3 regions of the Coprobacillus sp. AF33-1AC genome follow, and region 2 is predicted to be linked to each of the others. Evidence: riboswitches for the same ligand, from Rfam matches in the RefSeq annotation. Region 2 holds a riboswitch; each other region holds the start of a gene.
The links. Region 2 has a riboswitch for cyclic di-GMP ahead of DWZ53_RS01985 (nucleoside-diphosphate sugar epimerase/dehydratase). Riboswitches for the same ligand answer to the same signal wherever they lie in the genome.
Positions count from the first base shown of each region.

Region 1: it holds a riboswitch for cyclic di-GMP, as region 2 does, so the genes downstream of both, DWZ53_RS09605 (SHIRT domain-containing protein) here and DWZ53_RS01985 (nucleoside-diphosphate sugar epimerase/dehydratase) in region 2, are expected to answer to the same signal.
Region 3: it holds a riboswitch for cyclic di-GMP, as region 2 does, so the genes downstream of both, DWZ53_RS04435 (fibro-slime domain-containing protein) here and DWZ53_RS01985 (nucleoside-diphosphate sugar epimerase/dehydratase) in region 2, are expected to answer to the same signal.

Region 1 covers NZ_QRQB01000028.1:8,690-20,162, reverse strand. The annotation lists gene DWZ53_RS11450 (InlB B-repeat-containing protein) at 1-2,465, shown strand, start outside; gene DWZ53_RS09610 (hypothetical protein) at 2,487-2,732, shown strand; cyclic di-GMP riboswitch class I at 2,844-2,926, shown strand; gene DWZ53_RS09605 (SHIRT domain-containing protein) at 2,978-7,603, shown strand; gene DWZ53_RS09600 (glycoside hydrolase family 1 protein) at 7,731-9,071, shown strand; gene DWZ53_RS09595 (LacI family DNA-binding transcriptional regulator) at 9,089-10,105, shown strand; gene DWZ53_RS09590 (discoidin domain-containing protein) at 10,186-11,473, shown strand, end outside.
Region 2 covers NZ_QRQB01000003.1:18,092-29,564, forward strand. The annotation lists gene DWZ53_RS01960 (ATP-grasp domain-containing protein) at 1-535, opposite strand, end outside; gene DWZ53_RS01965 (GNAT family N-acetyltransferase) at 547-2,121, opposite strand; gene DWZ53_RS01970 (sugar transferase) at 2,148-2,744, opposite strand; gene DWZ53_RS01975 (DegT/DnrJ/EryC1/StrS aminotransferase family protein) at 2,750-3,970, opposite strand; gene loaP (antiterminator LoaP) at 4,068-4,586, opposite strand; gene DWZ53_RS01985 (nucleoside-diphosphate sugar epimerase/dehydratase) at 4,709-6,586, opposite strand; cyclic di-GMP riboswitch class I at 6,731-6,816, opposite strand; gene DWZ53_RS01990 (YveK family protein) at 6,959-7,651, shown strand; gene DWZ53_RS01995 (tyrosine-protein phosphatase) at 7,651-8,433, shown strand; gene DWZ53_RS02000 (CpsD/CapB family tyrosine-protein kinase) at 8,436-9,143, shown strand; gene DWZ53_RS02005 (hypothetical protein) at 9,091-10,137, shown strand; gene DWZ53_RS02010 (AAA family ATPase) at 10,267-11,473, shown strand, end outside.
Region 3 covers NZ_QRQB01000008.1:20,497-31,969, reverse strand. The annotation lists gene DWZ53_RS04445 (MATE family efflux transporter) at 1-75, opposite strand, end outside; gene DWZ53_RS04440 (Cof-type HAD-IIB family hydrolase) at 186-1,037, shown strand; gene DWZ53_RS04435 (fibro-slime domain-containing protein) at 1,066-3,351, opposite strand; cyclic di-GMP riboswitch class I at 3,396-3,477, opposite strand; gene DWZ53_RS04430 (Nif3-like dinuclear metal center hexameric protein) at 3,543-4,301, opposite strand; gene DWZ53_RS04425 (class I SAM-dependent methyltransferase) at 4,288-4,980, opposite strand; gene rpoD (RNA polymerase sigma factor RpoD) at 4,983-6,224, opposite strand; gene dnaG (DNA primase) at 6,228-7,985, opposite strand; gene DWZ53_RS04410 (glycine--tRNA ligase) at 8,000-9,373, opposite strand; gene DWZ53_RS04405 (alpha/beta fold hydrolase) at 9,508-10,422, opposite strand; gene DWZ53_RS04400 (YgiQ family radical SAM protein) at 10,419-11,473, opposite strand, start outside.

The DNA of each region.
Region 1 (11,473 bases), on a different contig from region 2:
AAAATACTGATGTAAAAAAATATGAAGTTTATTTAGATGGTAGTTTACAAAATGTTCAAATTGAACAAAATGGAAAACAATTAAGTTGTAGTGTTTATTCTACAAAAGTAGAAAAACATCAAGTTAAAATTTTAGCAGTATTAGACAATGATACGAAAGTATCTACAAGTATTAGAAATTTCTTTGTATCAAAAAAGGGTTTAGGTTTCTATTCAGAAAATAATGGAGCAAGTAATTCTTTGTCTTATTCACAAAACTTAGGATTATCTTGGTATTATAACTGGGGAACACAACCATTTGATGAAACAAATGTAGCTAATCATGATTTAGACTATGTACCAATGATTTATAACAATAGTGCTAATATCAAAAATACATTAGCTAATTTAAAAGCAAAAGGATATAGTACAGTTTTAAGTTTTAATGAACCAGATTATGTTAATGAATCAAATATTAAAGCAGACGTAGCTGCATCATATAACAAAGATTTCCATGATAGTGGTTTAAGAATTGGTTCACCGGCTACAATGGGTAGTACAACTGATGCTAATTGTTGGTTTGAAAACTATTGGGGAGCAATATCTGTCAAAGATGATTTTATTACGATTCATACATATCCAGGCTATATTGGGTTGGATAATGATAATACAGGATTTACACCAGAAAAAGCGGCGGATAGTTTTGTAACTTATCTTACTAATGTATATGAAAAATATACTAAACCAATCTGGATTACCGAACATGCTGCTTCTGCCAATGATGCTAACTGGCATCCATATGACGGAAAGCAAAGTGAACATAATCAAGCAGTTCAAGAATATATGGCTATTTTGATGAAAAAATTAAATAACTTAGATTTTGTTGAAAGATATGCTTGGTTTACTTTTGATAGTACAAGTTTTAATGGATCATCTAGTGCTCTTTTCTATAACAAAGCAGATATATCTAATGGAATTGATGAGTCAAGACTTGGTAAATTAACAACACTAGGAGAAATTTATCGTAATAATGGTAACCCAACTGGTTATACAGTAGCAAAAATAGATGGATCAGATATTATGACTGTTGCTGATGAATATGTAGATGACTATGTTAATGTTACAGTTCATCCTAATGCTGCTAGTCAACAAGTTCAAAAAGTCAAACTAGGAGATAAATTAGGACAATTAGCTGATCCTAGTGAAAGAGAAGGTTATACATTTAAAGGTTGGTATAAAGATCAAGATGGTAATGATGCATTTGATATTAATGAATCCATTGATTATGATATTGATATTTATGCTAAATATGTAAAATTAGTAACTGTTGATATCAATGGTGATAAAAAAATTGTTGAAGAAGGAACAACTATTGATAAACCAAATGATGCATTTAAAGAAGGATTTAAATTTAAAGGTTGGTATGTTGATGAAGATCATACTCAAGAATTTGACTTCAGCAAACCAATTACAAGTGATACAAAAATTTATCCATATTTTGTTTCAGTGCATACTGTAACAATGAATGGACAAACTATTGAAGTAGAAGATGGACAAAAGGTTGCACAACCAACAGATCCAACAAAAGAAGGATATGTATTTAAAGGTTGGTACACTGATACATCTTATACAACTCCATTCGATTTCGATGCTCCAATAACAAGTTCAGTTACTGTTTATCCTCATTTTGTACGTTTATGTACAGTAATAATTGATGGACAAGAACAAGTTGTTGAAGCTGGAACAACAATTAGCCAACCAACAGATCCTACAAAAGAAGGATATGTCTTTGATGGATGGTACACAGATGGACAATTCAAAAATAAATTTGATTTTACTAAAACTATTACATCAGATATTCATTTATATCCTCATTTCTTAAAAGTTTGTACTGTAACAATTAATGGTCAAACGCAAACTGTAGTAGAAGGAAATACAATTAATAAGCCAGCTGATCCAACAAAAGATGGATATATCTTTGATGGATGGTACACTGACGAACAATACACTCAAAAATTTGATTTTACACAAGGTGTAAAAAATAATGTTGAGTTATATGCACATTTCTTGAAAATCTACACAGTAACCATTAATAGGCAACAACAAACTGTTACAGAAGGATCAAAACTAGCTAAACCTGCAGATCCAACAAAAGAAGGATTCGTATTTAAAGGTTGGTATAGTGATGTAAATTATCAAAATGCTTTTGATTTTAATCAACCAGTTAATGGTGATGTAACACTTTATGCATTATTTGTTGAAGCTGATTCTTCAAATAATGGTAGTGGTAATCAACAAACATCAAATAATAATGGTTCATCAAATAGTAATCAATCAAATACTACAACTACTAAAAAAGCATCTAAAGCTAAAAAAGCTACTAAAAAATCTGTTAAAACAGGTGATGATACAATGATGATGACTTATGTATTTGGATTATTTGGCGCTATTTTAGGACTTACATTATTAAAAAGAAAATATGAATAAAATATAGATAAGGAGGAAAGTATGGAATTATTAGAACGTATGAGAGAAATCAGCGGAGGTTTATATATATCTGATTTATGTGGTAATTTCTATATGACAAATAATCAAGTAAATGAATTAAAACAAATTGATTCTAATGATTATTCTATTCATGAATGGAATGATGCGGCGCAATATATTAGTGGATCAAATATTTGTTTTCAAGATATTAATGACGCTAAATCTTTTATATGTACTCTTTTCTCTTTAAATAAAAAATTTTATTAAAATAATCTAAAGGTGTCTAGTCGACACCTTTTTTGTTACAACAAATGAAACATGTTACACGATAAAGCGTTTTCATTCTTTCTTTTACAAATAAAGTATATTATATAAATGTAATTTATTTGGCAAAACTATTGAAAAATAGTGACGCAAAGCTACAGGGCTTAACCGTAAGGAATGCTGGCTGAGTTGCATAGAGCGATGAAGCGGATGACTACGGTTTTTTTATTGAGGAGGAGAAAAGAAAAATGAAAAGAGGAAAGAAAACATTACCTTATGCATTAGTATTATCAATGGCATTTTCAATGGTGCCTGCTCCTGTTTATGCTAGTGAAAATGATATAATGAATTTACCTGTACAATTATATGATTTTGATGCTGATGGGTTATTTTATGAGTATGCATTAGGATTAGGAATGGATACGCTAGGTTTAAAAGAATCAAATAATGGAGAAGTTACTCAAGGATTAGTAGAGTCAGTACTAGGGAAAGATGGTAATCCGGTATATAAGAAAAACTCGATTGTTTCAGCTGCTGCTACTATTCAAAGAAACGTTAAAGATGATGCAAATTTAAGAAAGTTTGCTATATATAACACTTTAGTTAGTAAAATGCAATCAAGTGGGTCTACGTATTCTGATATTTTAAATAAAAAAGATGATCATTATTTTTATGATAGCTGGCATATGGATTCAAGCAAAAATGTTAAGACAGAGGATGGACTCATTTATGAAGGTAGTAAGGATTTAGTCTGGCAACATGAAGGCGATGGAGTCATTAATAAAGGGTTTAATGATCATTTAACAAATATAGTCAATGTTGAAAAGAATACAGATTATAATTTTGGTTATTGGCGTACAAATGAAAATATCAAGTATCAAATTAAGACATTAGATGGACAAGTTCTATTGGATAATAATGCAACACAATTTAATACTGGTAATCATGACCAAGTTATTATTGATATTTATAGAGATGATGATGGAAAAGATGATTTAAAGTTTTCTATTGCTAAATTAACAAATACTAAAACAAACATAACATCAGAAAATTATTTGGGAGAAGGTGGTAAAACATTTATCTCTGAAAATTGGAAATCTGCTAATTATGATCAATATACTAAAGCGGGTGGTCAGCTATACAATGGTAAAGTTTATTTTCAACAAGTAGGTGATGGTGTAGGATGTTTAACCGATGCTTCTATTACATACCAAACAGATATTTTGCCTAATCAAAACATTATATTAAGTTATTGGCTAGGTGATAATGGGTTTAAAGCAGATGGAATGAGTATTGATATTTTAGATGATAATGGAATTTTGACTACAGTAAATTTAGAGGATATAAGTGGTAGTCATGAACAAAATATATCCGTTCCTCAGGGTACTGGAACAATCAAACTAAGAATTAATGGTAAAGCAGGATCAAGAATCGCAGCGCTAAGTGTTCATCCTGAAAACAGCCTTTCATTACCATTGGGTGATTATGATGAAACAGAAACAAAATATAATCAAGGACAATTAAATAGTGTAGATGATTGTCTTACATGTATGGATTATGCCTATTTAAGATTAAAGAATTTCTTTAATCAAGATTTCAGTTTAAATAAAAAAGCTGATAAATATAATCAAATGGTTTTAAAAAATACAGGAAGTGGAAACCAAGCTCAATATACATTTGATGCTGGGATAAAAACTAAATATGATGGAAATAAGTTCTATAATGATGATAGCGGAAATGAATCCCATGGTTTCTTCCCATTAGATTATTTGGACGGTGAAAAATTTAGTGATAATAATGTAACTGATCCACAAAATCATAATTATAATTTTGGAATGAAAGTACAGGGAGACTTTATTTATAAAAAAGGAGCTAATCAGTATTTTAATTTCAGAGGTGACGATGATGTTTATGTTTTCATTAATGGAAAGTTGGCAGCTGATTTAGGGGGAGCTCATTACTCATCAGATATTGAATTAAACGTAGATGAGTTTGCTCAAGCGAATGGTATTTTAAATGGACAAAAATGTGAATTTTCATTATTCTACTTAGAGCGTCATACTTCAGCGAGCAACTGTTATATTAGTACTAATTTAAATATTGGTAAGCATGCTGAATATAAATTTAAAAGTGGTACAGAAGGTGTCGAGTTACCTGAAGCACTTAAAGAATTGGTACCAGTTGATGAAGATGAATACTATAAAGATGATATAGTAGCTAATAGTGAGTATAATAAGAAGTATGATGAATATACAGATGAAGATAACGATGGTGTTTGGAAATTTCAATCATGGGATAATGAATCACAAATTATCCAGAATGATAGTATTACATTTACAGGAACATGGAATTTTATACCAAATCAATATAAAGTAAGCTATGAATTTGAAAGTGGAACAAAAGGAAAAGAGTTACCAGAAGCAGTAAAAGATTTAAAACCAACTGATACAAACAAATATCTAAATCAATCAGAAATCACTGCAAAGGTACCTACACTAACAAAAGTAGAAGATACTGACTTAGATGGTACATGGGTATTTAAAGGATATAATGGTGAAGGAAAAGCAACTGTAAATAAAGCTAATGTTACATTTACAGGAACATGGGAATTTATTCCTAATGTTTACCACGCAGAGTATGAATTTAAAAGTGGAACAGAAGGGAAAAACTTACCAGAGGCCATTAATCAATATTTACCAACAGATAACGAAGATTACGTGAAGGGTGCACATGTTGATGCAAAGGAACCATCAAGCAATGTCTATGAAGAAAATGGGGAGACATGGCAATTTATTTCATGGGATAAACAAAGTGATACCATTAGTAATGGAAATGTGAAATTCGTTGGAATATGGCAGTTAGTTAGCGTTGGACATAAAGCTAACTATACATTTATAAGTGGAACAGAAGGAAAAGAATTACCAAAAGCGATTAATTCTTACTTGCCAACAGATAATACACTTTATAAAAATGGAAGTATTGTTAAAGCATTGGATCTACAAGAAAGTCAATATGTAGATAGTATAAATGATGGAACATGGAAATTTAAGTCATGGAATCATAAATCACAAGAAATGACTAACGCTGGTATCACATTTATAGGCTCATGGGAATTTACATCAAATCAATATAATGTAAGTTATGAATTTGAAAGTGGAACAAAAGGAAAAGAGTTACCACAATCTGTTAAAGATCTAAAACCAACTGATACAAATAAATATCTAAATAAAGCAGAAGTGACAGCTCAATCACCAAGACAAGTAGAAGTAGAAGATACAGATTTAGATGGTACATGGGTATTTAAAGGATACAATGGTGAAGGAAAAGCAACAGTAAATAAAGGCGATGTAACATTTACAGGAACATGGGAATTTGTAGCTAATACTCATAAAGTAAAATATAGCTTTGAAAGTGAAGATGGAAGTGAATTACCAGAAGCGATTAAAAACCTAATTCCAACAGATGGCCAAAATTACATAACAGGAACAACAGTAAAAGCTCAAGCATTAACACAAACAAGTTATGAAGATGAAACAAGAGATGGAACTTGGACATTTGTTAAATGGGATAAAGAACAAAAAACAGTTAATAAAGCAGATGTAAACTTTAAAGGTGTATGGAAATTTGAATCACACAAATATGGTGTAACATATAAATTTGCAAGTAAAACAGAAGGCTTGCAGTTACCAAACGATATTATTCAATACTTACCAACAGATGAAACATTATATGTAAAAGATAAAAATGTAGCAGCATTAGCACCGAGCCAAACAACATATAAAGATGATGTTAATGATGGAACATGGACTTTTGATAAATGGGATGATCAAGCAAAGAATATGCAAAAAGGGGGCATCACATTTACTGGTTCATGGGAATTTACACCAAATCAATATAATGTAAGTTATGAATTTGAAAGTGGAACAAAAGGAAAAGAGTTACCACAATCTGTTAAAGATCTAAAACCAACTGATACAAATAAATATCTAAATAAAGCAGAAGTGACAGCTCAATCACCAAGACAAGTAGAAGTAGAAGATACAGATTTAGATGGAAAGTGGGTATTTAAAGGATACAATGGTGAAAGAAAAGCAACAGTAAATAAAGATAATGTTATATTTACAGGAACATGGGAATTTGTAGCTAATATTCATAAAGTAAAATATAGCTTTGAAAGCGAAGATGGAAGTGAATTACCAGATATTATTAAAAATTTACTTCCACAAGACGATCAAGAGTATACATCAGGTACAGAAGTAGATGTTAAGGAATTAACACAAACTAAGATTAATGATGAAGAAAATGACGGAACATGGACATTTGAATCATGGGACAAAAATCAAGATACAGTAAATAATTTCGATGTAGAATTTAAAGGAGTATGGAAGTTTACACCAAATGTGTATAATGTAAAATATATATTTGTAAGTAAAGATGGAAAACAATTACCAGATAAAGTAAAAGTCTTGCTTCCAACAGATAATCAAGAATATATTAATCAAGATAAAGTGACTGTTAAATCTTTAAAAGATAATGTGACTAAAGTGTATACAGATGATGGTGTATGGGTTTTTGAAGGATTTGATGATGATGAAAAGGAAATTAATAAAGCAGATGTTGAATTTACAGGAACATGGACGTTTGTAAAAAAACAAGATCAATCAAGTTCTGGAGGAAATAATCAACAATCTTCTTCAAATAATGGCGGAGCAAATCAAAATGGGCAGCAGACTTACAATGAAAAATTAAATCATCATAAACAAAGAGGAAATCATGTTGTTACTGGTGATATGACACCAATCATGTATTATTGTTCAATGTTATTTGTTTCAATATGTGGTTTATTTACAGCGTTGAAAAAGAAAATGAAATAATAAAGTCAATTTTAAGAAGGATTCAATCTATTAAGGTTGAATTCTTTTTATTTTCAAGTTAATGTTGCTTGAATTTCAAGTAATGACTTTATATCATTAAAGATGATACATGGAAAAGGAGAATTATATGTTAAGAAAAGATTTTTTATGGGGAGGAGCTGTTACAGCTCATCAAAGTGAAGGTGGTTATTTAGAAGGAGGTAAAGTTCCTGCAGTTTGTGATTTGACAGTATCAGGAAAGTTTTCTGATTTTAAAGATGGGATTGATAGTTATCATCGTTATCAAGAAGACTTTGATTTATATAAGGAATTAGGATTTAATGCTTATCGTTTTTCTTTTGATTGGTCTAGATTAATGAGTGATGAAGAAACTTATAATGAAGCAGGATTTGATTTTTATGATCATTTTATTGATGGATTGATAGAAAGGGGAATAGAACCTATTCCTACACTTTACCATTTTGAAATGCCTGTATTTTTATATGAAAAATATAATGGTTTTGCTAGTAGAAAGGTTGTTGATATCTTTGTTGAACTATGTAAAAAATTAGTAGATCGTTATAGTCATAAAGTGAAATATTGGATTATCTTTAATGAACAAAATGGTATCTTACAAAAAGGTCCAAAAATGTTCTTTGGTGCTGTTTGTCCTGAAGATGAAAATCCAATAAGATTTGATAATCAAATTATGCATAATACTTTAATTGCTCACAGTTTGGTTAATGAATATATTCATGAAAAGGGTGGACTTGTTTTAGGAATGGCAACAATTGTTCAAAGTTATCCAGAAACTTGTCATCCTTTAGATACATTAGAATCTATGAAAGCACAAAGTGAAGCCTTTGTTTTCTTAGATGTATTTGCTAGAGGACATTATAATTCTTATTATTTAGCTAATATGAAAAATGAAGGAACAATGCCTGATATGGAAGAAAATGATTTTGATATTTTAAAGAAAGGGAAAACAGATGCTTTAGCTATTAGTTATTATATGTCTACGATCAGTCATTATGGACAAGAGAGTTTAACTAATATTGAAGATGTAGTGATTAAAAAGAATCCTTATTTAGAAATGTCTGAATTTGGTTGGACGATAGATCCAATTGGTTTACGTATTACTTTAAGACAGTTATATGATCGTTATGAAATGCCTATTTATATTGTTGAAAATGGATATGGTTATGATGATCAAATAGTTGATGGTCAAATCAATGATGATTATCGTATAGATTATATGAGAAAGCATCTTGAACAAATGAAGATAGCGGTAAGTGAAGGAGTCGATTGTCGCGGTTATTTATCGTGGGGACCAATAGATATCTTAAGTAGTCGTGCACAAATGAAGAAAAGATATGGTTTTGTATATGTAAATAGGGACAATGATGATTTAAAGGATATGAAAAGAATTAAAAAGAAATCATTTGAATGGTATAAAAAAGTCATTGCCAGTAATGGAGAAGATTTATAAAAAGGAGATATAAGAAAATGAAAGTGACAATGAAAGATATTGCTAAAAAATTAAATATATCAATTAATGCTGTGTCCATAGCGTTAAATGAAAAACCGGGTGTGAGTGATGCCATGCGTTTAGAAATATTAAAAACAGCAGATGAAATGGGATATATTAATGAAAAACATCATTATCTTTCTGTCTTTTCTAAAACAAATATCTGTATTTTAATGCAAAGTTACTATGCTAATACAGGACACTTTTATTCTATTGTTTTACGTTCAATTGTAGAACAAGCAAGAAATAAAGGATATTCATCGATTCTTAATTATTTTGAAGATGACGATTTTGAATTTCCGGATTGTATTCTTGAACGTAAAGTTGCTGGTATTTTAGTTGTTGGTAAAATATCAGATACAAATTTAAATAAGCTCAAGAAAACAGGAATATGTGTGGTACTTGTTGATTTTACATCACTAGGAGATACTTGTGATTGTGTTTTAACTCACAACAAACAAGGTGGTTATTTAATAACAAATCATGTGTTAGATAAAGGTTATAAAAATGTTGGCTTTTTTGGTGATTTGGATTATTCATTAAGTTTTTCAGAACGTTTTATGGGGTATAAGCATGCTTTAACAAATAGGCATGTTACTTCTCGTGTTGATGATTATATTAAAAAATATTCTATTTTACATGATACTGAAAAATATGTATTAGATAATCGAATTGATAAAATAGTTGAATTATTAAAGAATAAAGAACTTCCTGATGTTTTTATATGTGCAAATGATTCTAATGCCTTTGCACTACTTAATGCTTTAAATTCAATGAATATCAAAGTTCCTGATGACATAGGAATTACAGGGTTTGATGATACACCTCTATGTAATAAGACTATGCCAAAACTTACGACAGTCCAAGTACAAAAGGAATTGATGGGACAAATAGCAGTGAATAAGCTTATTGATCGTATTCATCGTATAGATGATGTGCAAATGACACAATTATTGTCAACTAAAATTATTGAGCGAGATTCTTTAAAAAAATAAATATTCAAGTTAATCTAAATTGAAATTAAAGTAAAGAGGTAGCAATATATAATTAGAAAGCGTTTACAGGAGGACGTAAAATGAAGAAAATATTAAAAGTCATGGTTTCTTTATTTGTTGTCTTTACAATGTCACTTTCATCAATTCAAGTGACATTTGGTTTAACATCAAGTCAAGAAATCGAAACAATTAAAGGAAGATTAAAAGACTACTTCTTATCGTTAGATACGATAGACGATGGATCAAAAGTAGAAACTTGTTATGTTTCAAAAGCTGATAGCTATTTAAAACTTATTCAAGAAGATGGATCTTTTGATGATGTCAACTACAAAGCAAACAATAATGCCGCTAACGGAGCAGCATGGTCTCCTTATTTAGCGTTAGATCGTCTTCAAGCGATTGCGATTGCATATAGTAAAGAAGGTAATGCTTTGTATCAAAAACAAGAAGTCGTTGAAAAATTAGAAAAAGCATTACAGTATTGGAAGGGGCAAAATCCTCGTTCAACAAACTGGTGGGAAAATCAAGTAGGTGTACAATTACGTTTTTCTCGTATTGCTTTATTTTTAGAAGATGTTGTTGATGATGATGTAGAAAATATCATGTTAGACAAACTTCTTGAAAAAGTACCAGTAAAATATGGTACTGGTCAAAATAATTTATGGTTTGATCAAAATTATGTTTATTATGCATTACTTACAGATGATAGTACGCGTTTACAAGACATGGTAGAAAATTACTTGAGCTATTGTTTAGTTACCCAAAAGGATAATAAAACAGCAGAAGCAGTACAAGTAGATAATAGTTTCTATATGCATGGTAAACAGTTCTATTCTAATGGCTATGGTATGTCTATGTTTAGAGATATGAGCTTTTGGATTTATATGCTTAGAGATACATCATTTTCACTTGGTGAAGATGTTATCAATCGTATGGCTGATTATATGATTAATGGTACAAGTTGGACTATCCGTGGAGATTTACAAGAATTATATTTAGGATATCGTGAATATAAATATTCTGTAGGATATAAAAATTATGCAGCAGAATATATTGAACCTTTAAAAAGAATGATTGCTTCTGATCAAGTTCATGCTAAACAATATCAAGATATTTTAAATAATATTGAAAACCCTCAAGCTTCTAATGGTAAAAATGGAAATTATTATATGTGGAGATCAGGATATGCATCTCATATGAGAAATGGATATGGGGTCAATATCAAGATGGATTCTGATGAAATTATTGGTGGTGAATGGCGTGGAAGTTGGCCTAATGGAAATCAAGGACAATTGATTTATTGGACTTCTTCAGCAGCATCTACTATTTCTGTTGATGGTGATGAATATACAACAGTATATCCTACAT
Region 2 (11,473 bases):
CTTTTGAAAAGGGTCTACAATAGTTATATGCATTTTTTATTAATTCCAAATTTGAGATATCTGTAACCTCAAAAATCCCTCGACTACCAGAACTATCAGCAGGTTTAACAATAAATGGAACATTAAATTCTTTCACCACTTTTTCATATTCTTCCCTATTTGACACTTTAAAGAACTTCGGAATAGGAACATTGTATTCTTTAAGCGCTTTTCTCATTTCTATCTTATTTGTAGCTTTATATGCAGTATCCTCATCTATAGCAATTAAATTCATTTCTTTAGCAACTGCAGCAACAGAACGCATCGGCATATCTGTTGCAAGTGTCATGACACCATCTATGTTGTGTCTTTTTGCAGCATTCACAATTAACGGAATATCAATAGTACTAATTACTTCTTTAATTACTCCTGGAACTTTAAAACCAATTGCATCTGGATTCATATCCACTACAATAACTTTAAGCCCCATTTCCTTTGCTTTTTTAATAGCCGAAAGCTGTAAGATACTAGCACCTATAATCATAATTTTTTTCATAGTACATCCTCTTATCCTAGAAACTTAACCATTTCCATTTGTAGTTCATTATCATTTTCTTTATTATTACCAGTCGCCAAAAAACCGTATTGTTCATATAAATTTATAGCCGTAATATTATCTTTAGCAACATGCAATTTTATAGTTGTAAAATGTTTACTTTTGCAAACGCTAATTGCTTTTTCTAATACTTTTTTTGATAAACCTAATCCCCTATATTCATTCAAAACATAAACATTGCAAATATATGCTTCTAAAGTTTCTATATTGTTACAATATAGCATTAGAAATGCAACTATGCGATTGTCATCTACAATTGAAATTACATTTCCAAAGTTCAAAAATTTCTCAATTCCTTTTTTAAGTTCATCATCAGAAAGAGTTCTACCTATTTCTTTATTATGATTCCATATCAAATCAAATGCATTTTCATACTCATTAATTCTTTCAGCTCGCAAATTCATAATAGAAGTATCCTTTAAAGTAATTCTATGATCTGATTTATATATAATATATCCCGAATTTGAAGCCTCAACATTTCCCTTTGCATCCAAAAAACAATCATTTTCGACAGTATTAACTATACACCAATCCGCTTTATTCGCATCAGCAAACAATCTTTTAAGATGTTCGTTTTCTTTACAATGAAAATAAATACCAGTATAAGCAATATTTTTTATTTCTTTTTTTTCTAAACAATCGAAACAACAATCTATTGCAGCCTTGTAGTAATCATAATTTGTACTATTCACTGTTAGAACATCAGCAATGTGATCCCCTCCAGCTCTTGCGCCAACTTCAATAAAATAGATTTGGTTATCAATAATTTTTATTTCCATATGAGCCATTCCACACTTAATTCCTAGGACCTCAAGTGTATTTTTAGTTGCTACTTCTATTTTCTTCCTAATCTCATCACTCAAATCAGCAGGTTGGTGATGAGCAATTTCAGTAAAATATGGTTCTCCAGATGTTATTTTTTCAGTCACCTGTATAATAAAGCAATCCCTATTTGATGCAATACATTCAATTGAATATTCTTTTCCACCATCTAGATATTCTTCTATTAACACTTCTCCATTAGAAGATATCTGTGCAGATAACTTTATCGCATCTTCGAATTCAACCTCATTTTTCACCAATTTAATTCCCTTTTTCCCACAAGCATCTACAGCTTTAACCATTACTGGAAATTTTTCTACAGGATTTCCGTCATAAATATAGTATTTTGGCTGATTTATTGATGAAATGGTTTTTACACGTTCACGCATTAAATATTTATTTCTCGCAAAAAAGCCATTTTTTATATCATTACCTGGAAGTTGCAGTTCATCAGCAATAATCGCTGCACTTTCAGTGGTAATTTCACTTGAAGCAATCACTCCATTCACATTGTGTTTTCTACATTCATCAACAATTCCTGCAATATCAAAAATTGATTTTTCAATAAAAAAATCAACCCTGTTTCTAGCAAGTGAATTTTTTTCTCCAAATCCAATTGTCAAGATATCTAATTCTTTTGCTTTATCTATTATTGGAAAAGCCGCTTCACCAGCCCCGATAATTGCTAATATTTTTTTTCTCATAATTTATTTCCTTCTTATTCTCAATACTATTTATTGTATATATTTTTTCGTCCAACTACAGATTGTATAGTCTTTAAAAATACTTTTATATCCAAAAAAAATGAAATATTATCTGCATAATAAGCATCGTTTACAAATTTTTCATCCTGATTAATAGAATTTCTAAAATATGCTTGACTATAACCTGTAATTCCAGGTTTAACCATATAATGTTTTTTTTCTATATCTGATAATTCTTGAAAATTTAATCCTTCAATAGGAACTGTTGGTCTCGGACCAATAATACTCATATTGCCAAGTAATACATTTAAAAACTGTGGAAATTCGTCTAAACTAGTTTTTCGCATAAAATGTCCAATATTCGTAACTCTAGGATCATCATCCCCATTAAACGTTGATCCATCTGTATTTCGAATATCAGGGGCATTTACTTTCATTGACCTTAATTTGAACATTTTATATGGTTTTCCATCTTTTCCAAGACGAATCGAATTATAAAATATTGGACCTTTATCTGAAAAATAAATTATCGTTCCACAAAAAAGAACAACTATTATGACAAATGGTAAAGCACAAAGACCAATTATAATATCTATTATTCTCTTAACATATTTTTTATACATGTATGCTACACCTCAAATACTTCTTTTATTATTTTTTTATAATTATCAATAATATAATTTACATCTTCATCACTTAATTTTGTATGAAGTGGTAATGTAATTTCATTAATAAATTGATTATAAGCATTTGGATAATCCTTTATATCAAAACCTAAGTTTTTATATGCTGTAAGCATTGGTAATGGTTTGTAATGGACATTACATGCAATTCCTCTTTCAGCCATTTTTGTAATAATATCATTTCTTTGATCACCAGTGATGTTTGAAACTCTTGTAATATAAAGATGTCCACTTGATTGATGATTTTCGTCATAATGATTTAATACTTCAATTCCTAAAGGAATAAAAGCTTCATTATATCTTTCAATAATTTCTTTTCTTCTTTTAAGCATTGTTGGATATCTTCTCATTTGTGCTAAACCAATACCACCCATAATATCTGTCATATTACATTTATACAATGGAGCCACAACATCATATTCCCATGATCCTAATTTTGTTTTAGCTAGAGCATCTTTTGATTGTCCGTGTAATGATAACAATTGAAGTTGTTTATAGATATCTTCATCATCTATTCCTTCAATCGTTCTCCAAGTAAGCGCTCCACCTTCCGCAGTTGTTAAGTTCTTAACTGCATGAAAACTAAATGAACTAAAATCAGCGATAGATCCACACATTTTACCATGCCATGAAGCACCAAAAGCATGTGCTGTATCAGCATTAACGGAAATTCTTCCCATTGCTTCTTGTATCTCATTATTTGGTTTAAATAAGTATTTTTTCTTTTCTACAATTTCAAAAATTCTATCATAATCACAAGGTACTCCACCTAAATCAACTGGAATAATAACTTTTGTATTTTCTGTAATTGCTTTTTCTAATGCGTCATAATCCATTTCTAAATTATCTTTTTGTACATCAACTAATACTAATTTAGCACCCACATGACATACAACTGCAGCACTCGCTGTATAAGTATAGGCAGGAACAATGACTTCGTCTCCAGGTCCTACTCCAAGTACTCTTAGGGCCATTTCCGCACAAGCGGTTTGTGAATTTAAACATACTGCTTTATTAACACCTACATAATTTGCGATTTGTCTTTCAAATTTTTTAACTTTTGGACCAGTTGTAATCCACCCATTTCTTAAAGTATCTGCTACTTCATTAATTTCATCTTCACTCATATCTGGTGGTGAAAATGGTATATTTCTTTTATCTTTCATTTTACCCCTCCATCTCTTTATCTTAAAAGACATAACATAAGTTATGTATAATAAAAAGACTATGAAGATAGTCTTTACATACGTTATGTTATATCTCTTAGTTTTTACTAATAATTTCAAGTCCTACTTGAACCCGATTAATTTTACCTAATAATTCTAAATCGATATAAGCGATACGCTTATGTCGATCTATCTTTGTAATCTTTCCTTCTAAACCTTGTAAAGGTCCTTCGATGATGGTGATTTGATCACCAATAATCATTCCTTTAGAAAATTCTACCACATGATTTATATCTGAAAAACGTGTAAGAAACTTAGCTTCTTGGGGATAGATGGGAAAGATATCTTTTCCATCATTACCAAGTAGCTTGGTTAAATCGGGTATTCTTTTTAGTTCCGTATATAAATCTTCAATACGATCACTAATCATAAAGATATACCCTTTAAATAAGATTTCATCGACGATTTTCCAAGTTCCTCTAAACTTCTTTTTTTTCTTACATCTAGGAATAAAGCATTCTTGAAGAATACTACGATCAACTAATAAATGACAGGCTTTCACGATTTCATCTTCTTTACCTGATCTAACTTGAACGACATACCAATTATCAAACATGCTTTTTCCTCCTTTTAGATACGCTTCGCCCATCGAATAACGTATCGTTATTCGACTAGGCTATGTATAACCGATAAATGTAAGTAACGCGACCCTGCGACGATTACTTTTCTTTATCTTTTTTAAACTGCGACTTTCACTCCATGTGTTGTTTTTTCATCGTAATGATATGTATCTACGATTTCATGTACTGCTTTTCTTATATCACTATCTTCATCATAGGCTAATTGATAAAGATTGTCTAATTGATTAAAGAAGTTATCTGATAATTCTATTGGTTTACCAATATGAATCATCTTATTAGGTGTCGTTTGCATACCTTCTTCTTTCATCAACATTTCTTCATATAACTTTTCTCCAGGTCTTAACCCGATAAACTTAATTTCAATATCGACATCAGGTTCTAACCCTGATAATTTAATTAAGTTTCTAGCCATGTCTAAGATTTTAACTGGTTTACCCATATCTAAGACAAAGATTTCACCACCATGTCCGTACGCTCCTGCTTGTAATACTAAAGATACGGCTTCAGGAATGGTCATGAAATAACGAATAATATCAGGATGGGTAATAGTAATTGGTCCTCCATTTTTAATTTGTTTTTTAAATAATGGAATGACTGATCCATTAGATCCTAATACATTTCCAAAACGAACAGCTACAAATTCTGTTTTTGATTTTTTGTCAAATGATTGAACAATCATTTCACATAGTCTTTTTGATGCTCCCATGATATTCGTTGGATTGACTGCCTTATCAGTAGAAATCAAAATAAATCTTTTTACTCCATAATGATCTGCTGCTTTGGCTACATTTAAAGTACCAAAGACATTATTTTTAATCGCTTCATGAGGTGCATCTTCCATTAAAGGAACATGTTTATGAGCAGCTGCATGATAAACAATATCAGGACGATAATAAGCAAATAAATCTCTAATTTTATTAGCGTCTCTTACTGAAGCTATCATTGTTTCTAAATGAAGTTCAGGATATTTTCTTTGTAACTCCAATTGAATATCATAAGCATTGTTTTCATAGATATCGACAATAATCAGTTGTTTAGGTTCACTCTTAGCTATTTGACGACATAATTCACTACCGATTGAACCGCCACCACCAGTAACCATGACAACTTTATCTTTTACATAGCCCATAATTTCTTCAAGATTGACTTTGATTGGATCTCTACCTAATAAATCTTGTACTTCTACATCTTTTAGTTTTTCTAAAATGATTTCATCATTTAAGAACTGATACATACCTGGTAATTTCTTTAGTTTACATCGGGTTTCTTTACAGATGTTAAGGACTTCTGAAACTTGCTTATCATCAATTGATGGTAAAGCAACATAGATTTCATCAATTTTATATTCAATTGCTTTTTTTACAATATCATAACGATCCCCTACGATAGGAATATTATGAATTCTTCGATTATGTTTTGTATGATCATCATCAATAAAACAAACCACTTGTTTATTAATTTTAGGAGTAACCAGTGTTTCCCTTAAAATCTTTTCACCAGCACTACCAGCACCCACAATCATAACTCGTTTACAGTTTTCATCACTTCTTCCAAACAAACCATGTCTTCCAGCATATAATCTTAAAAAACGATAACCAAATCGTGATCCTCCAATTAATAGTAACAGTATTAATAAATAAAGAAACATAGTACTAATTGGTGGATTTAAATTAAGAATAATGCATAAAGCACAATAAATAATTGAACTCATCATCGCTGAGATGATGACATTTAATAATTCATTGACAGAAGCATAACGCCATAAGCTCACATATAGCTTCATATGGGTAAAAAAAACTAAGCTCAATACTAATAAAATACTTAACACTAAATAAGTATTTTTTAAAAAGCTTAATTCAATCTGACCATTGTAGGCTATAAATGATGATAGGAAAAATGATATGATAATACTTATTGTATCAAATGCGATTAAACATACTCTTCTTAAAAGCAACTGACTTTTCTCCTTGGTCATTATTTACCCTCCCCTTATAAATAACAATTGACGTAATGTTCATTTATAATCATGCCTATTATATCTATATATGATAAATAAACAAGTATTATGTCATAATTTGGTATATTCTACAAAAATAAGCCTATCAAAAGATAGACTAACAAATGCAACTGGCTGTCATACATCTTCGTGCTTAGACCCTCTAGCTTTGCGTGTACTATCTTTCAATAGACTTGCCTATCTTTTTGTATACAAAAGTATATACTAATCTATGCAAGTTATCAACTTTAAAATGGATAAATATGTTGATTTTTGCTTACTTTTATATAATAATGTAACATGACGTAATTATTCATTTATAAGTAATATATATATAAAAGGAGTCCTATAATGACAGAAAATCAAGAAATTCAAAATGAAGACATTGAAATAAATTTAGGTGAACTGTTTGAAGTATTAAAAAGTCACTTACATATTATCATTATCTCTACATTAGTATGTGCCATTTTAGTTGGGGTCTTTACTATTTTCTTTGTTGAAAAGAAATATTCTTCTTCAGCAAGAATATTCCCTAAACCTCAAGTTAATGAAGGGGTTGTTGATTATTCACAAATCACATCTAACAATTTAATGACTAATAACTATGTAGCTTTATTAAATGGAAACAGTATTCAAAGTAAAGTCGCTCAAGAATTAAAAGTCGATACTGGTGTCGTTTCATCAGCCCTTGCAGTTTCTAATGAATCAGATACGCAAATCATTTCTATTTCAGCTACAACGAATGATCCTCAATTATCTAAAAAGATCGTTGATACAACAGTCAGTGTTTTTACTCAAGAAGTTAAAGATACATTAAATATTAATAACATTACGACTGTTGATGAAGCAAAACTTCAAACAACACCTGTATCACCAAGTTTAACTAAAAACTTAGTGATTGGTGGTTTAGTTGGTTTAATTGTAAGTATTGGTATTATCTTTATCCGTTTTATGTTAGATAATCGTATTCATACTAAGGAAGACGCTGAAAATTATTTAGGTATTCCTAATCTTGGTGTTATTCCTTACTTCGAGGATAAATAATGGCTTTTATCGATATCCATGGTCATTATGCCTGGCAAATAGATGATGGGATGCCTTCATTAGAAGATGCCAAGATTGCTTTAGAAAAAGCAAAAGAAAATCGTATCTCAACAATCGTAGCGACACCCCATGTTGTTCCAGGTAACCAAAATGAAGAAGACCTTAAACAAATCAAAAAAAGAATTGAAGACTTAAAGTTATTGGCACAAAACTATGGTATAGAAGTTTTAGCTGGATGTGAATTATTTTTAAATCATGATTATCTAGAAGCGCTAGAAAATGATTTATATATTCTTATTGAAAATACTGATTATTTATTAGTTGAATTCGATGTCAGAAATGAATTAGGGAATGAAAATGAAGTAGAAGATTATTTATATGAAATTCAGTTAAAAGGCTATACACCGATTATTGCTCATGTAGAAAGATACTTTAAAGATGAATTAGATTTAGAAAGAATAGAAGATTTCATTGATTGTGGTTATGTTATCCAAGTCAATGCGACAAGCTTTCTAGGTTATCATGGTAAACATGCGCAAAAGTTTGCTTATCAATTACTTGATGCAGGATGTATACATGTTATCGCTAGTGATACTCATCGCTGTGATGGTCATCGTAGTCCTTGTTTACAACAAGTCTTTAATTTATTAGTGAAGAAATATAATTATGAAACAATTCATACATTAATGTATGAAAATCCTCTTCATATTATTAATAATGAAGAAGTAGAACCAATTGAAGTAAAACAGTCTTTATTTAAAAAACTATTTAAAAGGAGATAACAATGGCAAGAGTGAATAAAAGAAGAACATTAAATATTCTTGATAAACAAAGAAAACATAGTCAATTTGACTATGCTGAAATCTTTCGTCATATTCGTACAAATATAGAGTTTTCTACTGTTGATCGAGATATTCAATCTATATGTATTACTTCTACTCAATCAGGAGAAGCAAAAACAACATTATCTATTAATTTAGCTTATATCTTTGCGACAAAGTATAATAAGGTTTTATTAATTGATACTGATTTAAGAAAAAATACTATACATAAGTATATGGGATTATCTAATAAACAAGGTTTAACTGATGCTTTAGCTGATTTTAGACAAAAACATATGATTAATTATGAATACTTCCAAACGGTACAACATCCATCATTTATTGGTGAATTAACAGTATTAACTGGTGGTATTCATGTTCCTAATCCTTCAGAATTATTAGGATCTCATACTTTTAAAGATTATATTAATGAAGTTAAAAAATATTTTGATTTTATCATTATTGACTGTGCTCCTGTAGGAATGATTTCTGATGCTATTCCTGTAGGAAATGCTGTAGATGGAACTATTTTTGCTGTTTCTAGCCAAGATACCAACAAAAAAGATGCTGCCAACTGCATCAAACAATTACAAAGAAATAATGTTAATGTTCTAGGTAGTGTGCTTACTAAAGCAAAAACTTCATCTGGAAATCATTACTACTATTACTAAAATGAAAAAATCACTTTTTCCTATTAGTGTTCTGGTCTTAGTTGCAATTATTCTTGGTTTAATTGGTTATGACAGACATGTCACTAACAATAACGCTAAAAAATATCAAACAACAAAAACTGAACAAACAGCAAAAACAGAAACAAAAAAAGATGAAACACCAAAACAAAGAATCTATTGTATTGGCGATAGCTTAACAATCGGTAATGATTTTGCTAGTTATCCCCTCACTTTAGAATCATTGAGTAATAGTCAAGTTATTAAAATAGGTGGTAATCAAGATACTTCATTAGATTTAGCTATCCGTGTAGGACGTATTAAAATCTATGTTAATAATATCACTATTCCTCAAGGTAAAACCCCTGTTGATGTTCCTTTATATGATGAACAAAATCAACCTTTAGATGTTTTAAAAAGTACAGGTACTAACTTTAGCGATGTCACGATTAATGGTATTAAAGGTACATTAAGTTATGACGCTAATCGTAATATGCATACTTTTACAAGAAATGAAGCTGGTAAAGAAACGCCACTTAATCAATTAACTCAAGTAGAGAGTGATGTTCCTGATTTTAATGAAAATGATATTGTTGTCCTCTTTAGTGGTACATACGATAATCAAAATAACTTAGATATCTATCGTACCATTACTTACCAAAGGGCCATTATTAACCAAATTAAGACCCAAAAATATATCGTCGTCTCTTTAACTTCAAGACGTCAAAACGCCTCTGTAAGAGACCAAAACAACATGTTAAAAGAAGAACATAAAGATCACTTCTTAGAATATCGTGCTTATTTATTAGATCATGGACTTGCTGACGCTAACATTACACCTACAGCCCAAGATCAACAAGACTTAAATAATAACTATATTCCATCAAGTCTCTTAAAAGATGATAAGTTAAATGGTAATGATGCATTTAATACTTTACTAGCAAAACAAGTCAACCAAAAAATGATTGATTTACAATATATCAAAGCTCAAAATTAATTATAAAATCATATATTTATATAAAGAGAAGCTATTTGTAAAGCTTCTCTTTTTTCTTTTATCTCATTTGTAATAATATAGTAAAGAAACATAAAATAGTTTATAATATGAAAAGAAAGGATGACTGCAATGAAGGCTATACCAATAGGAATATCTAATTATAGAGAATTAAGAGAAAATGATTATTACTTTGTAGACAAATCTTTAATGCTACAAGACTTTTTAAAAAATAAAAGTAAAGTGACGTTAATTACTAGACCTAGAAGATTTGGTAAGACGATTAATATGTCCATGATGAACGAATTCTTCGATATAACGAAAGATTCTAAAGAATTATTTATTGATACTAAAATCATGGATACCCCTTATGCAAATGAAATGAATCAATATCCTACGATCTTTATTTCTTTTGCAGATGCCAAAAGAGATAAAGATACTATTGTTTCAACCATTAAGACACAAATACAAAATCAATGGGACAAACATAGTTATGTATTTGAAAATTTACAAGGATTTAAAAAAGCAAAATATGATCATCTATATGACGTATTAGTTCAATATGATAATGATTTAACAGGTATCAACGATGCTCTTTCATTTTTAATGGAACGATTGGAAGATTACTATGGTAAAAAGGTTATGGTCTTTATAGATGAATACGATACACCTTTTATAGAAGCTCATGTAAATGGATTTTATGATGAAATAAAAGGCGGACTATCTGGTTTGCTTCATAACTCACTTAAAACTTCTGACAGTCTAAAATATGCCATGCTTACTGGAATTCAAAGAGTGGCTAAAGAAAATATCTTTAGCGATTTGAATAATCTGGTTGTTTATACTGTGCTAGATAAACCTTACAGTCAATATTTTGGTTTTGACAGTCATGAAACAAAGACCTTACTGGAATACTATCATTTACAGTTAAATGATCATGTCAAAGAAATGTATGATGGCTATCATATTGGAAATAACGATATCTATAATCCCTGGTCTATTTTAAATTATGCCAGTGCAAAAGAACTTGTGCCCTACTGGGTTAATACCAGTGCTAATACAATGATTAAACAAGCACTATTGCATGCTAATGATGGTTTTAAAAGAGAGTATAATCACCTCATCATCAACAGTCAGTTAGAAACGACTGTGACGATGCAAACAAGTTTTTATGAAGTAGCGGATAATGCGACGCTATGGGGATTGTTTGTTAATGCTGGATATTTAACAATCAATAAAGTCATAGATCTCATGGACAATTATTACAGCATTCAAATACCTAACAAAGAAGTCCAAACAGAATTTAGAAGTCTGACAGAATATTACCTATCTTTAAATG
Region 3 (11,473 bases), on a different contig from region 2:
TAATAAAGGAATTGAAAAATAAAAAATTGATTTTCCAACAGAGCCATGTATTAAATCCGTTATTTTTACTTTCATCTTTTTCCACCTCCATGTGCCTATTCTACTCTTAATAATAAAGAATTACAAATACTGAAAATCTATAGTTACAAAACAAAGGTTTGCTATAATACGATCAGGAGGTAACTATGAAAAAAAATATTATCTTTTTCGATGTTGATGGAACCTTAGTAGATGTAAGACCTTCCCAAGAATATGTTCCTGCATCAACAATCAAAGCAATACAAGAAACGCGTAAAAAAGGCAATTTATGCTTTTTATGTACCGGAAGAAGTTTACCAGAAATTTTTGATCACATTTTAGATATTAGATTTGATGGTATCATTGGCGCAGGTGGTGGTTTTGTTTTAATCGGTGATAAAATGCTATATCATAATAAAGTCAGTGATGCTGATGTAAAAAGAGTGGTTGATTTTTTTGAAGAAAATCATTATGACTATTATTTAGAAAGTAATGGTGGATTATTTGCTAGTAAACATCTTATCCCACGTCTTGAATATATTACTTATGGCGATTTAGAAAATGATGAAAATGCCAAAAAAATGAAAAAAGAAAAACCAAGCCATTTTATTAATTCATTAAAAGAAGGCTATTCAATGTATCGAAGTGATGTTAATAAAATATGTTTTCTTGAAAATCCAAATATTCCTTTTTCAACAATAAAAGAGAACTTCGATGATGCTTTTCAAGTCATTCATTGTACAGTACCTTCATTTGGAGAGGACAGTGGTGAACTATCTGTTGCTGGTGTTAACAAAGCAAGTGCAATTCAAGCAGTTATTAATCACTTAAAGATAGACATCAACAACACCTATGCTTTTGGTGATGGATTGAACGATATAGATATGTTACAATTTGTTCATCATGGTGTAGCTGTTGGCAATGCAAAGCAAGGATTAAAAGATATTGCTGATGAAATTTGCGAAGATATTGCTGATAATGGTATATATAATACAATGAAAAAACATTCACTTATTTAAAAAAGTATTGAAATAATTTCAATACTTTTTATTTATGTGCTTTTTTTATAATGATAACAATTCCCAATAACGCTATAACAGCAATAATACAATATAGAACTATTTGAGTTTGATCACCTGTATTGATTTGCGTTTTTTTATTTTGATTTGAATGAGTATCTGAAACAATTTGAATTTGTTTTTGTAACTCTTCATCTGATATAAAAACCCATTTACCAACAAATTGCAATGCATCATTTGACATAATTTTGCTATTATGATCCCATCCAATAAAACGCCATACTCCTTTATTTGTATCATCACGAATATCTTTGAATTTTCTATTTTGTAAATCGATACTTACTTGTTGTCCATAATAGTATTCTTTTTCATCTATAGGAACATATTCATATATGCTATTAGGAAGTGTCATGTTTGGTGTACCACTTTCAAATTTATATTCAACACGTTTTCCTATATTTAAATTGGTCTGGATTTTGCAGTTACTCGCTGTAGTATGCCTTTCTAAATAGAAAAATTGTAGATGACACTTTTCACCATTTTTTATACCCTGTTCTTTAGCAAAATCTTCAATGTTAACTATTGTATTGGCAGCTTTATGTGCTCCACCTAAATCAGCAACAAGATGACCATTTATAAAGACATAAACATCATCATCTCCTGTAAATTCAAAAAACTGTTTTGAACTTTGTTTATAAATGAATTCACCATCTACTTTCATACCAAAATGAAAATTGTGGTCAACTTGCCCATCACTATGTTTTTCACTATTTGATAGATAATCAAGTGGGAAAAAGCCACTCTCTAAAATACCATTTCCATCATTATAGAACTCACCATTTTTGTAGGTAATAGGCTTTGATGAATCAAATAGATACTCTTCTCTACCATTATTAACTGTCTTATTTAAAATCATTTTTGAATAAGTTGTATCTATTTTATTCAAATAAAAATGAGTATTGTAGAAATTTGTTAATCGTAAAAAAGCATAGTCCATACATGTTTTACAATCATCGATAACATTTAATTGATTATTGTTATATTTATTTAATGTTTCTTGATATTGTCCTAATGGAAGAACTTGTCCCATTGGAGTGACTGATAGTGCAGCCATTCTTGGAGATACACCTTGACCATTAATTCTTACTTTAATATTACCTTGTCCCGAAGGAATATCTAATAAAAATGTTTGCCATCCTCCGTTTTTATCTACTTCTTTACTTACTAATAGATGATTATTTTCATCTAATATATCAATTGATAAACTACCATTGTTACTTTGTTCATCTAACCAATAATTAAATTTTATATATTGATTCGTTGGTATATCAGTATCAAAACAGATAGCAGAATCATTTAAACAAATAATACCATCACCCTTTTGTTGCCAATAATTTTTACCATCTACTATTTTTCCATTCTCTTTAGATGCTTGATTATATAATTGAGATTTCCATCCTTTATCAATGAAATTACTTGTTGAAGATGATTCGATATTACCTAAATAATTTTCTGTAAATGTGTTATCATCTCTAATTAAGTACACATTAGAAAATTTAAGGACATCCTTTGTTTGACCAACTCGATAAATATCTATCGTAATAGTATCTGTTGAAGATTTAAATACTGTATCAATAGGATTATTATCAAGTAAAACCTTACCATTTTTATCTAATACACGGTATTTCAATTCATTACTTGCGCCTGCTTTTTCTGTTATCCAATAATGAAATTTATATTCCGTATTAGGAACTACGTTAATTTCCTTAATCAAATGATCATTGACACCATAATTAAGAACACCATCCGTTTCCTGTTGCCATACGACTCCATTACCAGAATGTAAATATTCTCCATCACCAGATCCATCTATATTTTCAAGTTTCCAATTTTTATAAAATGGTTTTGTATCACTACCAGAAAGACTAGTATGTACAGAACCACTCGCATTCGAATAATTGGAAAATTTTTTAAAAATATCATATTTATTTAAATTTTGATCATCTTTTAAATTTATAAGATTCTCATGAATTGTGCTTGCTGCACTTTCAATGGCACTTCTTTTATAAACAGGATTTCCATCTTTACCTAGCGTCTTTTCAACTAAACCTTTTGTAACATCTTCATTATTTGAAGTTCCTAACCCAAATGTATCCATCCCATTATAAAGTGCATACTCGTAAAACAGTCCATCTGCATCATAATCGAAAAACTGTACTGGCAATGACATACTATCATTAGCCCTTACTTGTAATTGAAAAAGTGGTACTATCATCGTCATTACCACAACACAAATTATAAACTTCTTAAACATAACCTTTCCTCCAAATAAAAAACCATAGAAAACCGACTTACAATAAATGCAACTCAGCCAGCTTCTCTATGGTTCAGCTCTGTAGCTTTGCGTCACTATTTTTCAATAGTTTTGCCAATATTTACCTACATGTATTATAAAATATATACAATAATATATCAAACAAAAAAATAGAAACTAATTAGCAGTCTCTATTTATATTTAAAATAATCTAAACTATGATGAACATCTACTTCAAGAGGTAATTCTTTTAGTAATTTAGCCAATTCTTCTTCAAAAATAACCTCTAAATGATGGTTTGCATCAATCAAAAATATATCATGATCAATAGCATACTTAGCGTGGCGATACTTACTATCACCAGTAATAAAACAATCAACCTCTCCAGCAAGGACTTCTAAATCATCTGCTGCACTTCCGCCACATATAGCAATACTTTGAATCATTTTATCTTCATTATTTGAACATCTTACATATGATAAATGATATACATCTTTAATATAGTCTACAAAATCTTTCGCCTTCATAGGTTCTTTTAAAATTGCCTTTTTACCAATTTCATGACGATCATAACATTGTACATTTTCAACTGGTAATTGATTAATTAGCCAATCATTCATCGAAATATGATTTTTTCCTCGATCTAGACAAGTATGCAAACTATAAACAACAATATTATTTTTTATTGCATTTTCTATAAATTTTCCTTGATGATTTTCCAAGTCTATATTAACTAATTCTTCTAGTAAAAATGGATGGTGAGTAATGAGCATTTGACATTGTTCATCAATACAGTGTTGTAATGTTTCATTATCTGCGTTTAGGGCAATATATACCTTGTTCACTTCTGTTTGTTTATTTCCTATTTGTAATCCGCATCTATCAAAATCCATTTGTAAGGATAAAGGAAAGTAGCCTTCTAAATATTCCATTATCTTATTTGCTTTCATTTAAAACTTCCTCTATCATTTCTATTTTATGATTTAACTCTTTCGTTCTAGGATGATTGTTTGGTAAATCTTTAACAATATTTTTATAAGTACAATACTGATTGTTCCATTTTTCTTTAAATAACGATGTTTGTTCTCTTCTTAAAATTGGACCAAATTCTTCATCTAACTCATTATAATAAATATCTTTTCTTTGTAGTTTTCGTACAACCATAACTTCATAAGTATGATGTCCATCTTTAATTAATTTTTCATCAATCATACCAAAATTATGACTAAACAAATACTTTCTTAAATAATCAGCATTCGCATTGGGCTGTAAAAATAAAACATTGACTTGATTAAGATAATCAAGATGTTGATTTAAAATATCAACAATAAGATAAGATCCCATTCCTGCAATACTTATCATATCTACTTTTTTATCAAGAATAGGCTCTAATCCATTTCCTAACAGTGCAGTAACTTGCGTTTGCATACCACATTGTTTAATAGTTGAAAGTGATGATTCATAGGGTCCTTGTGCTACATCACATGCGTAACTATGACTTACTATATTATTTTCAACCAAATAACATGGTAAATAAGCATGATCGGTCCCTATATCAGCAATCTTACTTCCTTGTTTATATTGACTAATCATATCAGCTATAAGCTGTAATCTTTTAGATAATTTCATCATTAACGATCTAAGAAATCTTTTAATCTTTTAGAACGAGATGGGTGTTTTAATTTGCGTAACGCTTTAGCTTCAATTTGACGAATACGTTCACGAGTAACATTAAATTCTTTACCTACTTCTTCTAATGTACGTGTGCGTCCATCATCTAATCCAAATCTTAAGCGTAAAACTTTTTCTTCACGATCAGTCAATTCTAATAATACTTCATTTAACTCATCTTTCAATAATTCATTAGCCGCATAATCATCAGGCGACATAGCGCCTTCATCTTCAATGAAATCTCCTAAATGAGAATCATCTTCTTCCCCAATAGGTGTTTCTAATGATACAGGTTCTAAAGATATTTTTTGAATTTCACGTACTTTTTCAGGTGTTAAACCATCCATTTTTTCTGCAATTTCTTCTGCTGTAGGCTCACGTCCTAACTCCTGAATTAATTGTCTTTGGATACGAGTTAATTTATTAATTGTTTCAACCATATGTACTGGAATACGAATTGTACGAGCTTGGTCTGCAATTGCACGCGTAATTGCCTGTCTAATCCACCAAGTTGCATATGTTGAAAATTTAAACCCTTTAGTATAATCAAATTTTTCAACAGCTTTAATCAATCCCATATTTCCTTCTTGAATTAAATCCAAAAATAACATTCCACGTCCAACATATCTTTTTGCAATCGATACAACTAATCTTAAGTTAGCTGCAGCAAGTTCTTTTTTTGCTTCTTCATCACCATCTAAAATACGTTTAGCAAGATCAATTTCTTGATCATGTGAAAGTAATTCTACACGTCCGATTTCTTTTAAATACATTTTAACTGGATCATTAATTTTGACATTACTTCCAAGTTGTGTATGTTCGCTTTCTTTATCTTCATCAGCAACTTGATACATATGAAGCGTATCTCCAGTCATCATATCAAAATCACCATCAAAATCTAAATCAGGCTCATCATCTTTGATATCATCAACAGCTAAGTCATCATCAGTAATATCTGGAACATCTGACAGTAATGTTGAATCATCAACATCTAAAGCATCTAATCCATCATCAGATATTTGAATATTTTGATTTCCTATAAACTCTATAAGTTGCTCAGCCATTTCATCACTTAAATCATATGTAGATAAATACTCATCAATTTGTTCTTGAGTTAAAACATTGCTATTCTTTTTTGCTTCTGATAAAACAATTTTTTCTAAATCATCAAATGATACTGCTTGTACTTTTTTCTTTGCCATATACTACTCCTTTTCTGTTAAAGCTATAATTTCAGCCAAAATTTGTGCTTTTTGTTTAGGATCATAAGTCTCCACTAATGATCTTGTTAATTCTTCTTTTCTTTCTATCTTTGCTCTTTCTTTAATCATTAATATATAATCTTCAATTGCCTGATTATTACTTTCTCTAGGTAAATTTAAAGAAGCAATATCAATAATAGTTTGCACAATTTGATCATCATCAATACTACTGATTAAGTCAGCAATTTGCATAAATTGATGTTGCCGATAATAATCAATAATGTAAGAAGCAATAATTCGATTAATATGATCAAACATAAATCCTGCCTTTGCTTCATACATTGCTGCATATTTTTTATCCAACATCATATAATACAATAAATCCCGTTCTGCTTTTTGGTACTTATCTACCATTTTTTGAGTTTGCTTATAAGAAATATGTTGTATTTCTTGATGTTGCGGTATTTCTTCATGATGCTGTTGATTTAGTAAATTATAAATTATCTCTTTAGAAAATCCAGATTTATTTTCTAATTGACCCACATAATAATCACGATCAACAAAATCATCAATTCTAGCGATAATTTCAACCATTGTCTGCAAATACTTTCTTCTATCTTCATAATTATCTTTATTCATATCTTCATAAAAATAATTCATTTTAAAAGAAACTGCAGACAATGGATTTTTCAATAAATGAATAAATTCTTCTTTTCCTTTATCTTTAATATATTCATCTGGATCTTTATTATCAGGAATAGCAACTACCGATACTTGAAAACCAGCAGGAATAAGTTCGTCAATGCATTTCATCATTGCACTTTTTCCAGCACGATCACCATCCAAACATAATATGATATTTTTTGTATAACGTCTTAAAAGATGAAGATGTCCTTTTGTAAGTGCCGTTCCCATAATAGCCACAGCATTTTTAATACCTATTTTATACAACGCTATGACATCCATAAATCCTTCTAAAACAATAATTGCATTTTCTTCACGAACCGCTTCTTTTACACGATGATAATTATATAAAGTTTCACCTTTAATAAATATTTTAGATTCAGGTGAATTCATATATTTAGATTCGTGATTATTTTGTTTATATATACGCCCACTAAATCCAACAATTCTCCCATCACTATTATGGAGAGGAAACATAATTCGATCATGATAACGATCATAACCTTGATTTGATTCAATCACTAAGCCTGAAGCAAAAGCCTGCATTTTGTTATAACCTAATTTTTCAAAAGCATTTAATAAGATATTTTTATCAGGTGCATAACCAATTTCAAAATAATCAATAATATCTTGTGTCATCTGTCGATCATTTAAATAATCATTTGCGCCAATAGCTAACTTAGTATTTAAATAATGACGATAAATTTTATTTGCTTCTTCATGCATTAAATAAAACGGCTCTTTTTCTTTGTCAACCTGTACTTTTTTTTCAGGAAAATCAAATTCATGAATATCAACATGTCCCATTTCAGCGACCATTTTCACTGCTTCAATATATGATATTTTCAAATAATCCTTTAAGAAAGTAAAAACATTACCTCCGTGATGACAAACAAAACATTTATAAATTTGTTTTTCAGGAGAAATCGACATTGAAGGATGTGTATCATTATGAAAAGGACATACTGCCATATAATTACGTCCTTTTCTTTCTAATGGTAAATAATTTCCAATCACATCAACAATATCTACGCTACTTCTAATTTCATTGATCTTTTCAGGTGTGAGTCTTGGCATGATTGCCTCCTTTTTTAAAATGCAATCTTATCGCTGATATAATCTACTAATTGATCTATTGGTAAACGGATTTGTTCCATTGTATCACGATCACGTACTGTTACAGCTTGATCATCATAACTATCAAAGTCAACAGTAACACAATATGGTGTACCAATGGCATCTTGTCTACGATAACGTTTCCCAATTTGTCCAGACACATCATATTCAACTGAAAAATGTTTAGCTAACATTGCATAAACTTCTTCAGCCTTATCACTTTGTTTTTTAGTAAGTGGTAAAACAGCAACTTTATATGGTGCAACTGCTGGGTGTAATTTCATAACTTGTCTTGTTTCACCATTTTCTAATGTTTCTTCTTGATAACTATCACAGAAAACAGACAAGAATAAACGATCTGCCCCGACAGAAGGTTCAATGACATAAGGAATATACTTTTCATTTGTTTGAGGATCAAGATATTCTAAAGATTTCTTTGAGTATTCCATATGACGAGATAAATCGTAATCTGTACGATCGGCAATACCCCATAATTCTCCCCATCCAAATGGGAATTTATATTCAACATCACATGTTGCTTTTGAGTAGAATGATAATTCTTCTTTTTCGTGGTCTCTAAAACGAAGATTTTCTTTATTTAACCCTAAATCATATAAGAATTTTTGACAATAGTCTTTCCAATATGCAAACCATTCTAAATCTGTATCAGGTTTACAGAAGAATTCAATTTCCATTTGTTCAAATTCTCTTGTTCTAAAAATAAAGTTACCTGGAGTAATTTCATTTCTAAATGATTTCCCAATTTGACCAATTCCAAAAGGAATTTTTTTACGTGATGTTCTTTGAATATTTTTAAAATTGACAAAAATACCTTGTGCAGTTTCTGGACGTAAATAAACAACAGATTTATCATCTTCTACTACACCCATATGTGTTTCAAACATTAATTTGAACTGTCTAACATCAGTAAAATTGCTTTTCCCACATTGTGGACAAACAATATGATGTTCTTTAATATAGTCCATTGTTTGTTTATTTGTCCAACCTTCACTATGTACATCTGGATCATATGCTTCGATTAATTTATCAGCACGATGACGTGTTTTACATTCTTTACAATCAATCAATGGATCAGAGAAGCCATCAACATGTCCACTCGCTTTCCATACCTTTGGATTCATAAAGATTGCTGAATCTAAACCAACATTATATGGTGATTCTTGAATAAATCTTTTCCACCATAATTGTTTAATATTATTTTTCATTTCTACTCCTAATGGTCCAAAATCCCATGTATTAGCAAGACCGTCATAGATTTCAGATCCTTGGTAAACAAAACCAGTTGATTTTGCATGATTAACAATTTTATCCATATCTTTATTTGCCATATTTATCTCCTTCTATCCCTATATATCGAAGAAGGACTTGGCCCTCCAAGTCCTATCTTTTTATATATACGTTTTTATGTACAATAAAAATACCCTTATAGTAGGTCTTTGTCAACCAATTATAAGGGTACTATTTATATGTATGTGTGCTGATTTAGCCATTGTAAAACATCATGATAAACTTCTTTCCTATTTACTTCATGTAAGATATCTTGATAGTCACTTTCGTAAAGATGATACGTTAAATCTTTTATATGTTTTTGTTTTAAATGTTTATATAACCATAGTGGTCCTTTACCTTTTTTACCAAATGCATCTTTTTTACCAGAAATAATAAATATTGATAAATATGTTGGTATTTTATCTATTTCTTCAATTTCATTGACACCCTTTAAATATTTTAGAATATCTAAATAGGCCTGATTAGTATAAATAAAATCTGTCATCGGATCATCAATATACTTTTTTAATTGTGTTTGATCTTGTGTTTTATAGTTTCTTTTTGAAAATCCTTTTATCCAAAAATCATGTACAAACCGTCTCATCGTTCTAGAATGATGCATATTTCCTTTAAATAAAATATCTAACTCAATTAATAACTTAGCTAAGAACAAGCCATGTCTAGGACCTGCCGTTCCAATTAAAATAGCTCCTTGAATAAAATCTCCATAACTTGCCATATATTTTCTTAGAACCAACGATCCAAATTGATTACCAATCATAAAATAGGGTAATTCTGGATAACGACTCGAAATGATATTTCTTAATCTTTGCATATCTTCAACTAAAGTTTCAATTGAATCACCATAACCGAAATAACCCTGTTCAAAATTATTCAAAGATGTTCCATGACCTGGAAAATCACTCACTACCACAATATAACCATCATTAGAAATAAATTCAGCAAATTTTTGATACCAGTCTGAATATTCTCCCATGCCATGATGTATTTGAACAATCCCCTTATATCTTAATATAACATTAGGAACATAAAGATCAAATTTAACATGGGTTGCTGAAGAGGAAGTATAAGTTTCTGTTGTTTTCATTTAACATGACCTCTTTTCTTTGAAAAACGATCAGGTTTTCTATTTTGATAACGATTTTTACTTTTGGGGCGAATTAAACATTTCTTTGAATAACCTATTAAATCCGTTCGGTGTGCCTTACACAAAGCTTCATACACTAAATCATAATTTTTAGGGTTTCGATATTGAATCAACGCTCTTTGCATTGCTTTTTCTTTTGGGGTTTTTGGTACGTATACAGGTGTCATATCACGAGGGTCTAATTCTGTATAGTACATTGTTGTAGACAAAGTTCCTGGAGTTGGGTAAAAATCTTGAACTTGCTCAGGTTGATGATGGATATCTCTTAAATATTCTGCTAACTCAATAGCATCCTCTAATCGACAACCTGGATGTGAAGACATTAAATAAGGAACCAAAAATTGATTTTTTCCATATTCTTTATTCAACGCATAATATTTATCAACAAATTTTTCATATAAGCCTCTACGAGGTTTACCCATTTTATCTAAAACATGATCACTAATATGTTCTGGCGCAACTTTTAATTGACCGGATATATGATTTTGAACTAAATCTCTAAAAAAACTATCATTTTTATCATACATCAAATAATCATAGCGAATTCCTGAACGTACAAATACTTTCTTTACGTTTGGTAAAGTTGATAAATCACTAAGTAATTTTTGATAATCTAAATGATCTACTTGTAAATTTTGACAAGCTTTAGGCCATAAACACTGTTTAGTTGGACAAGCGCCATGTTTCATTTGTTTTTTACAAGCAGGTGCTCTAAAGTTAGCTGTAGGACCCCCTACATCATGAATATAGCCTTTAAAATCTGGATCCCATACCATTTTGTTAGCCTCAGATATGATTGATTCATGACTACGTGTTTGGACAATTCTTCCTTGGTGAAATGCTAGAGCACAAAAATTACAAGAACCAAAGCATCCCCTATTTGAAATCAAAGAAAACTTAACTTCATCAATAGCGGGAACATGCTGATAGCTAGGATGATAAGTACGATTATAATCATACGAATATGCTCGATCGAATTCACGTTGTGTTA